Regions from separate parts of the Mesorhizobium sp. WSM3879 genome, predicted to be linked through region 3. Evidence: predicted binding sites of a transcription regulator. Region 3 holds the regulator's gene; each other region holds the start of a gene.

Region 1 (3,277 bases), on a different contig from region 3:
GCCCTCGACGATGAAGATCTCGGCGCCGGCCGCGGCATTCTGGGTACAGTCGGCGAGCTTGCCCGGCAGGCGCAGCTTGCGTACGGCGCTCTTGCGCGAGACTTCCTTTTCCTGACGCCGGCGCACACGCTCATCGGCGCGCGCGATCACCCATTCGAGAAGCTTCGAGGCTTCCTGCGGGTTGTCGGCCAGCCAGTGGTCGAACGGGTCGCGGATGGCGGTTTCGACGATGCGCATCGCCTCGATGGTGGCCAGCCTGTCCTTGGTCTGGCCAACGAATTCCGGCTCTCGGATGAAGACCGACAGCATGCCGGCGGCCGAGATCATGACGTCCTCGGTGGTGACGATCGAGGCGCGCTTGTTGCCGATGAGATCGGCATATGCGCGAAGCCCGCGCGTCAGCACGTTGCGGAAGCCCGCCTCATGCGTGCCGCCCTCGGGAGTGGGAATCGTGTTGCAGTAGGAGTTGAGAAAGCCGTCGCCGCCGAACCAGGTCACCGCCCACTCCAGCGAGCCGTGGCCGCCCTGCTTGTCGCTTTTGCCTGCGAAGACTTCGCGCGTGACCTGGAATTCGTCGCAGAGGGTGGCCTTGAGGTAGTCCTTCAGGCCGCCCGGGAAATGGAACTCGGCTTTGGCCGGGGTTTGATCCTTTTCCTTGATGAGCGAGGGATCGCAGGTCCAGCGGATCTCGACGCCGCCGAACAGATAGGCCTTCGAGCGTGTCATGCGGTAGAGCCGGGCTGGCTCGAAGGCGGCGCCCTTGCCGAAGATCTGCTCGTCGGGATGGAAGCGGGTCCTGGTGCCGCGGCGGTTGTGCACCTCGCCGAGGTGCTCCAGCCCGCTCACCGGAACGCCGCGCGAGAAGCGCTGGCGATAGAGCTGGCGACCGCGCGCGACCTCGACCTCGAGGTGATCGGACAGCGCGTTGACTACGGATACGCCGACGCCGTGCAGACCGCCGGAAGTCTCATAGACCTTGGAGTCGAACTTGCCGCCCGAATGCAGCGTCGTCATGATGACTTCGAGCGCCGGCTTCTTGAACTTCGGATGCGGATCGATCGGAATGCCGCGGCCATTGTCGGTGACGGTAAGAAATCCGTCCGCCGAAAGCTCGACGTCGATGAAGGTCGCGTGGCCGGCCACCGCCTCGTCCATCGAATTATCGATGACCTCGGCGAAGAGGTGATGCATCGCCTTGTCGTCGGTGCCGCCGATATACATGCCTGGGCGACGGCGCACCGGCTCCAGCCCCTCAAGCACCTCGATGTCGGCGGCGCTGTAGCTCTCGCTGCCGTCGCGGGCGGCGGCCGAGCGCTTCGCGGCCTGCACCAGCGGATCGGCCGGCCGCGAGGGCGCGCGTACTTGCTGGGGCTGCTTTTCCGGGTTGCCGAAAAGATCGCTGGTGTCGTCCATGCTAGCCATTAAGTCCAGTACTGCGAATCACTCCTCGATACTGCCACGCTTTTGGCGGGCGAACGAGTTCCTGTTCCGTTCAGGGATCAAACTGTCTCTTATTCCAAAACCATTCGATAACCAAGCCGCCGGAAATAGGGCGGGCTCCACCCCTTTGGATTCCTGATTCTTTAACATTAACGCCTAGCGTGAGCCTCAACGACAAAAGACCACGGGGCGTCAGGGGTTTCGTTGTGAAGGGCAGGGCCATAACCATGATCGGCATCGCAGCCGTTTTCGGCGCGATCTCGATCTTTGCCGCGGACTTCTGGGTCAAAAGCCAGGCGAGGGCCCAGTCCGAGCAAAAGACGGCATCGATCGTGGTGCCGCACGAGCCCAAAGTCGAGTTCAAGACCATCGTCGTGGCGAATGCGCCGCTACGCTACGGCATGCAGCTCGACCGGTCGCAACTCACCGAAATTCCGTGGCCGCAGGATTCTCTGCCGCAAGGCGCCTTCCCGACAATCGACAAGCTGCTGGCAGAAGGCAGCCGCGTTGTGCTGTCGCCGATCGAAGTCAACGAGCCGGTGCTGCTCGCCAAACTGTCGGGACCGAACGGCCGCGCCACACTTTCCAACATGCTGTCTCCGGGCATGCGGGCCGTCACCATCCGCACCGACGAGATCGCCGGCGTCGGCGGTTTCATCACGCCGGGCGACCGGGTTGACGTCGTGCTGACGCGCGATGCCGGCGAAATCCAGGAAGTGTCCAAGAACGCGCAAGGGGCAGCCGGCTCGACGGTCACGTCCGAAATCGTCGTGTCCGACGCCAAGGTGCTTTCGGTCGGGCAGGGCGCGGACGAGCGCAAGACCGAGCCGCAGGTCGCCAATTCCGTGACCCTCGAGGTCACGAACGAAGGGGCGCAGAAGGTAGCGCTCGCCCGCACCGTCGGCTCCTTGTCGCTGTCTTTGCGGTCCGCCGCCGATGCCAGCGCCAGCGGCAACGGACTTACCACCATCTCGTCCTTCGGCGGCTCGGTTGCCGCGGGCGCCGAGGCAAGCGCCGCCTCGCTGGTCAAGGCGGTGGCGAAGGAGCCGGAAGAGCCGAAGTTCAAGACGGTGATCGTGTCGCGCGGCACGAAGGTGGAGGAATATAAGGTTCCCTCCAAGCCCGCCGACGGAGACGTCGTTCCTTCCAACGAACAAGAACAATAGCCGGTGGGGACCGGCGGGAACGGGACAATGCATGTGCTGAACAAAGAACGGACCACGAGAGGGCTGCGCCTTCTGCGTGCTATGGTGGCGGGCGCCTTTCTGGCAGCCGCCGGAATGCTGGCCTTTGGGGCGCCGGCCCAGGCAAACAACGACGTCGTATACGTCTCGGCGACCAAGAACGCCTCGATCAAAGTCGCCAAGGGCAAGCCCAAGACGATCATGACGAACGCGGCCTTCTATCAGATCGTCATCGGCGATCCGGAGATCGCCAACGTCAATCCGCTGACCGACAAGTCCTTCTATGTGCTGGGCAACAATCTCGGCACCACCGGCATCGCGCTGTTCGATCAGAACAAGCAGCTCGTCGGCACCATCGACATCGAGGTGACGCTGGACACCGACCAACTGGCCAACACCATCCGCGCCAGCGTGCCGGATGCCAAGATCAAGGTCGGTTCGGCCAACGGCCGCGTGGTGCTTTCGGGCGAGGCGGAAGACGCGGTCGCGGCCGACAAGGCGAGCAAGATCGCGTCGCGCTTCTCCGGCAATGAGGAAGTGATCAACTCGGTCAACATCTCGTCCTCGCAGCAGGTTCAGCTCAATGTCCGTTTCGTCGAGATCAACCGGCAGGCGGGACAGGATCTCGGCGCCAAATACGGGGCCAATTTTGC
Region 2 (3,277 bases), on a different contig from region 3:
GCCGGGCAAGCCCTCGCGAGCCGCCTGATGGTCCGGCTTGGCCGCTTCGTGCTTGCCGGCGGCATCGGCTTCGTTGCCGATGCCGCCGCGCTCTGGCTGCTGCTTTCCGTCACGCCGCTAGGGCCGCTGGCGGCGCGCGTGCTGTCGATCGGCTTCGCGCTCACCGTCACCTGGCAGATCAACCGGCATTTGACCTTTGCGCCGTCGAGCCGAGGCATCGCGCAGGAGGGCGTGCGCTACGGCGGCGTCGGCGTCGCCACCAGCATCGTCAATTATCTCGTCTATTGTGCCCTTCTGTTCGCGCTGCCCTCCCTGGCGCCGCTGGCAGCGCTGACGGTCGCCTCGCTGGTCGCGATGGCGCTGTCCTTCGTCGGCTATTCCCGGCTGGTCTTCGACCGATAATCTCTGGCCGATTGGCAGAAGCCGCCGATTTCCCTATATCGGCGACAGAGATTGCCGGAGGCCCGAGATGCCGTTGAAAATCGCCGTCCAGATGGACCATGTCTCGACGGTGTCGATCGCCGGCGACACCACGTTCGCGCTGTCGTTGGAAGCGCAGCGGCGCGGCCACCAGCTTTTCCACTACACGCCCGACCGGCTGTCGATGCGGGACGGCAAGGTGTTCGCGCGCGCCGAGGAGATGCAGGTGCGCGACGAGAAGGGCAGCCATTATTCGCTGGGCGAGCCGGTGCGCACCGATCTGTCGGAGATGGACGTGGTGCTGCTGAGGCAGGACCCGCCCTTCGACATGAACTACATCACCACAACCCACATTCTGGAACGCATCCATCCGAAGACGCTGGTGGTCAACAACCCGGCCTGGGTGCGCAACAGCCCGGAAAAGATCTTCGTCACCGAATTCCCGGACCTGATGCCGGAAACGCTGATCACCAAGGACCCGCAGGAGGTGGCCGCCTTCCGCAAGGAGTTCGGCGACATCATCGTCAAGCCGCTCTACGGCAATGGCGGGGCGGGCATCTTCCATCTGCACGAGGCCGACCGCAACCTTGCCTCGCTGCTCGAAATGTTCGGCCAGCTGTTCCGCGAGCCCTATATCGTGCAGCGCTATCTCAAGGACGTGCGCAAGGGCGACAAGCGCATCATCCTGATCGACGGCGAGCCGGTGGGCGCCATCAACCGCGTGCCGGCCGAGCACGATTCGCGCTCCAACATGCATGTAGGCGGCCGCGCCGAGAAGACCGAGCTCACGGAGCGCGAACGCGAGATCTGCGCCCGCATCGGGCCGGCGCTCAGGGAACGCGGCTTCATCCTCGTCGGCATCGATGTCATCGGCGACTACATGACCGAGATCAACGTCACCTCGCCGACCGGCGTGCGCGAGGTGCGGCGCTTCGGCGGCGCGGACATTGCTGCCCTGTTCTGGGACTGCGTGGAAGGAAAGCGGAAGTAGCGCCTCTCAGCTGCCCCGTGGGCGGGACCATTATGTTCCCGTAATGTTCTTGCTTAAGCCGAAAATCTGTGGTTGTCTAAACCAAACCCGCTCGCCGCCTGATCGCAGGACCGGCGAGCGAGCCGGTATCCGGGGGCTTGAGACAAGATGGTAGCGCGGGTTCGCACGGTGGCTTTCCAGGGCATCGAGGCCGTGCCGGTCGATGTCCAGGTGATGATCGCCCCGGGCAAGGTCGGGATGCAGATCGTCGGCCTGCCGGACAAGGCGGTGGCAGAGAGCCGGGAACGCGTGCAGGCCGCGCTTCATGCCTCCGGCCTTTCGATGCCGTCGAAGAAGGTGACGGTGAATCTCGCGCCGGCGGACCTGCCCAAGGAAGGCAGCCACTACGACCTGCCGATCGCGCTCGGATTGATGGCCGCGCTCGGCGCCATTCCTGGCGATATGCTGGCCGGCTATGTCGTGCTCGGCGAATTGTCGCTCGACGGCACCATTGCCGCTGTCGCCGGCGCGCTGCCGGCGGCGATCGGCGCCAACGCCGAAGGCAAAGGCCTGATCTGTCCGTTCGCCTGCGGGCCGGAGGCAGCCTGGGCCGGCAAGGATTTCGATATCCTGGCGCCGCGCAGCCTGATCGCCATCGCCAACCATTTTCGCGGCACCCAGGTGCTGTCGCGTCCCGAGGCCGGCATCCAGGTCGCCGCGCGCGATCTGCCGGACCTTGCCGACATCAAGGGCCAGGAAAGCGCCAAGCGGGCGCTGGAAGTGGCGGCGGCGGGCGGCCACAATCTCCTGATGGTCGGACCGCCGGGCTCGGGCAAGTCGATGCTGGCGCAAAGGCTGCCCTCGATCTTGCCGCCGCTGGCGCCGAAGGAGCTGCTCGAAGTCTCGATGATCGCGTCGGTGGCGGGCGAGCTCGGCGAAGGCAAGCTGACAGACCGACGGCCGTTCCGCGCGCCACATCATTCGGCGTCGATGGCGGCGATGGTGGGCGGCGGCTTGCGCGTGCGGCCGGGCGAAGTGTCGCTTGCGCATCACGGCGTGCTGTTCCTCGACGAGTTCCCGGAATTCACGCCGCAGACGTTGGACGCGCTGCGCCAGCCGCTGGAGACCGGCGACTGCGTGATCGCGCGCGCCAACCACCGCGTCACCTATCCGGCGCGCATCCAGCTGGTGGCGGCGATGAACCCGTGCCGCTGCGGCATGTCGGGCGAGCCCGGCTATCGCTGCCTGCGCGGCGAGCGCTGCCGCACCGAATACCAGGCGCGCATTTCCGGCCCGCTGCTCGACCGCATCGATCTCAGGATCGAAGTGCCGGCAGTCTCGGCAAGCGACCTGATCCGGCCGGACAAGGCCGAGGCCAGTGCCGCTGTGGCGCAGCGCGTGGCGCGCGCCCGGGCCATGCAGCGCGAGCGGCTGGAAAGGCTGGGTGCGGCGGCCACCACCAACGCGCACTGCCCGCCTTCGGTCGTCGAGGCGATCGCCAGGCCCGACGTCGCCGGGCTGACGCTGCTCAAGGACGCCAGCGAAAAGCTCGCCTTCTCGGCGCGAGCCTATCACCGCGTGCTGAAAGTGGCGCGGACGCTCGCCGATCTCGACGCCAGCGAAACCGTCGGCCGCATCCATCTCGCCGAGGCGATCTCCTACCGCATGAGCGCGGAGCGCATGGCGCAGGCGGCGTAAGGTCCCTGGCGCGGATTTCCGGCGCTACCCCGCCCGGTCCTGCGCCTTCAGCTCCAATCTGCGCGCATGCAGCACCGGCTCGGTGTAGCCGTTGGGCTGAACGGTCCCCTTGAATACCAGGTCGCAGGCGGCCTGGAAGGCGATCGACTTGTCGAAGTCGGGCGCCATCGGCCGGTAGAGCGGGTCGCC
Region 3 (3,277 bases):
ATCTCGGCCATCGCCGTCATCCTGGTGTCGCCGCATGAAGTGGTTGGCCCGAGCTTTCAGATGTCGTTCGCGGCAACCGCCGCCCTTGTCGGCGCCTATGCCGGCTGGTCCGACTACCGCGCCGGCAAGGTGAGAGCGCCGCCGGAAAAGCGTTCGTTCCTGCGGTTCATGTCGCACAAACTGGCAGTCGGAGCAGGTGGCGCCGCAATGACGTCGATCATTGCCGGAAGTGCCACGGCGCTGTTTGCCATCTGGCATTTCCAGCGCGTCTCGCCGCTCAGCCTGCTGGCCAATCTCGCGATCATGCCGATCGTCACGATCGTGATGTTTCTGGCCGTCGCCAGCGCGGTCATGATGCCGTTCGGCTTCGACGGGCCCTTCCTCTATTTGATGGGCAAGGGCCTGGCGGCGATGATCGCGATCTCGGCGTGGATTTCGGAGTGGTCGCCGGTCGATGCCGTGGGCCTGATCTCGATCCATTCGGTGCTGCTGGCGACGATCGCGCTCGTCATCGCCACGATGGCGACTACGTGGCTCAGGCTGACCGCAATTCCTTTCGCTGCCGCGGCCGTCATGATCATCCCGCAGGTGCGCACGCCGGACCTGCTGATCTCGGAGGACGCGCATCTGGTGGCGATGCCGATCGGCGGCGGCGAACTCGCCATCAATCGCGCCCGCTCCAACGAGTTCACCACCGATAACTGGAAACGTGCGCTCAAGGCCGAAACGATCGTGCCGCCGGAGACATTCGCCAAGGGCACGCTGGACTTGGCCGATCCGGTCGACCTGCCGCCTGGATCGCCCTTTTACTGCACGGGCGATCTCTGCATTGGCCGGCATCCATCAGGCGCGATCGTCGCGCTCGCCGAGAACCGCGAAGCTGCCCGGCCTGCCTGCGACTTCGCAGACCTCATCGTCATCAACGACGCCACGGCCTACAATCCCTGCCGCGATCCACGTATCCTCGTCGTCACCAAGCGGCAGCTCGCGCGCGACGGCAGTGCCGCCGTCTTCTTCGATCCGCAATCGGCGACGGCGCGAGCAACCATTCAATACGCCGTCGAAAAACCGTACCGCCCTTGGCACGAACAGCGGCGCTACTCGCGTGAGGCGAGGGGGTTGGCGCCTTACAAGAAGCCCGAGAAGGAAGCCAAGCCGCAGCCCCTCAGTAGCGGCGGATGAGCCCGACGAGCTTGCCCTGAACCTTGACGCGATCGGGACCGAAGATGCGCGTCTCATAGGCCGGATTGGCAGCCTCGAGCGCGATGGAGGCGCCCTTGCGGCGGAAGCGCTTCAGCGTCGCCTCCTCGTCGTCGACCAGCGCCACGACGATCTCCCCGGGGCTCGCAGTGCTGGCGTTGCGGATGATGACCGTGTCGCCGTCGAAGATGCCGGCCTCGATCATCGAGTCGCCTTTGACCTCGAGCGCGTAGTGCTCGCCGCCCGCGATCATGTCCGGCGGCACTGTGATCGAATGCGTCTGGTGCTGGATGGCGTCGATCGGCACGCCGGCGGCAATGCGACCCATCACCGGGATGGAGACGGCTGAACCGGCGTCGTCGTCATTGCTGGGCGTCGGCGTGCGGGCGGGCGCCGCGGGTTTGATCTGGCGGCCGAGATTGCCTTGGCCGCCCTGGATGACGCTCGGCGAGAATTTCTTCGCCGCATTGAGGCCGGGCGCGATCGAGTCAGGTAGGCGCAGCACTTCAAGGGCACGCGCCCGGTTCGGCAGCCGGCGAATGAAACCGCGCTCCTCCAGCGCCGTGATCAGGCGGTGGATGCCCGATTTCGAGGCAAGGTCGAGCGCTTCCTTCATCTCATCGAAAGACGGCGGAATGCCGCTTTCCTTGAGCCGTTCATGGATGAACATCAGCAGTTCATGTTGTTTGCGCGTCAGCATGGCGGCCCCCATGGGTTCTGAAACCAGAATCAGAAAAACAAACCCAGAACAAACACTATCTGTTCCAGTTGTGTTCCGCAACCGTTTAAAGTTTAGTGAATGTGTTGACGTTTTGTTCAGCGTAACATCAGAACGCTGCATTCCTCGCCGGCTTCAGCCGCCGGTGCGAAGGGTTGGCGCACGATCAGGCCATTGGCATCGGCGAGAATCCTCAACATCGAGGAATCCTGGATGCCGAACGGTGTTGCGATCAACGCCCCCGCATCTTCGCGGACCACGGCGCGCACATAGTCCTGCCTGAGATCGTTGGCGTGCATTGCGACGCCTAGCCGGGCCATGCGGATTTCCTGCCGGCAGGACCGGCCGCCCAGCCGCGCCAGAAGCGGCTTCAGGAACAGCTGCGAGCAGACCAGGCTTGCGACCGGATTGCCGGGCAGGCCGATGCAGCGAATGTCGCCGAGCCGGCCAAACATCAACGGCTTGCCGGGACGCATGGCGATCTTCCAGAAGTCGAGCTGCATGCCTTCGCCGGTCAGCACGTCGTGGATCAGGTCGTGGTCGCCGACGGAGGCGCCGCCAAGCGTGACGATGACGTCGGTGCCGGCCTTGACCGCCTTCTTGACCAGGGCCGCGATCGCGTCCTTGCGGTCGGCGGCGATGCCGAGGTCGAGCGCGCGCGCGCCGACCGACTGGGCCGTAGCTGTGACGCCATAGGCATTCGACGAGATGATCTGGTCGGGGCCGAGCGCGCTGCCCGGCGGCAGCAATTCGTCGCCGGTGGCGATGATGGCGAGCAGCGGCTGCCGCACCACGTTGAGACTCGGATGGTTGGCCGATGCCGCCAGCGAAAGCGCCGCCGGATCGAGCTGGCGGCCTTTTTCGAGGAGCAGGTCGCCCTCGCAGAAGTCGAGGCCGCGGCGACGGACGTTTCGTCCCTCCGCGGTCGGCTCGGTCACTTCGATGCCGCCGCCGCCGAGATCGCGGACATTCTCCTGGATAACGACGGTATCGGCGCCTTCGGGGAGCGGCGCGCCGGTGAAGATGCGCACGGTCTCGCCCTTGCCGACAGAGCCGGTGAAGCCACGCCCGGCGGGCGCCATGCCGATCACGGAGAGCCGCGCCGGCGCCGAGGCCACGTCGGCGGCCCTTACGGCATAGCCGTCCATCGCCGACGCATTGAAGGGCGGCTGGGTGCGCAGAGCCACCACCGGGTCGGCCAGAACCCGGCCGGCGGCGTCGGCCAGCGGCACGCTTTCGCCTGGCAGCGCGGTCGCGCCGTCCAACAGCCGCTGGAGCGCGTCGGCGACCGGAAGCAAAGCCATGCTACAGACCTGCCTTGTAGTCGCCCGACTTGCCGCCGGTCTTCTCGACCAGCCT

Evidence for each region. The regulator LexA, encoded in region 3, represses DNA repair genes until DNA is damaged. The targets are predictions, from matches to a motif close to TGTTCNNNNTGTGTTCNG.
Region 1: a site for LexA is predicted at 1,479-1,496, ahead of parE (DNA topoisomerase IV subunit B). Genes of this name have one in related genera too.
Region 2: a site for LexA is predicted at 1,445-1,462, ahead of CK218_RS07515 (YifB family Mg chelatase-like AAA ATPase). Genes of this name have one in related genera too.

What each region holds. Positions count from the first base shown of each region.
Region 1 covers NZ_NSFZ01000015.1:31,948-35,224, forward strand. The annotation lists gene parE (DNA topoisomerase IV subunit B) at 1-1,413, opposite strand, end outside; gene cpaB (Flp pilus assembly protein CpaB) at 1,668-2,606, shown strand; gene CK218_RS25810 (type II and III secretion system protein family protein) at 2,688-3,277, shown strand, end outside.
Region 2 covers NZ_NSFZ01000003.1:191,590-194,866, forward strand. The annotation lists gene CK218_RS07500 (glycosyltransferase) at 1-28, shown strand, start outside; gene CK218_RS07505 (GtrA family protein) at 28-402, shown strand; gene gshB (glutathione synthase) at 470-1,411, shown strand; gene CK218_RS07515 (YifB family Mg chelatase-like AAA ATPase) at 1,559-3,088, shown strand; gene CK218_RS07520 (malate synthase G) at 3,113-3,277, opposite strand, start outside.
Region 3 covers NZ_NSFZ01000004.1:289,494-292,770, reverse strand. The annotation lists gene CK218_RS11370 (ComEC/Rec2 family competence protein) at 1-1,182, shown strand, start outside; gene lexA (transcriptional repressor LexA) at 1,166-1,900, opposite strand; gene glp (gephyrin-like molybdotransferase Glp) at 2,017-3,222, opposite strand; gene moaC (cyclic pyranopterin monophosphate synthase MoaC) at 3,224-3,277, opposite strand, start outside.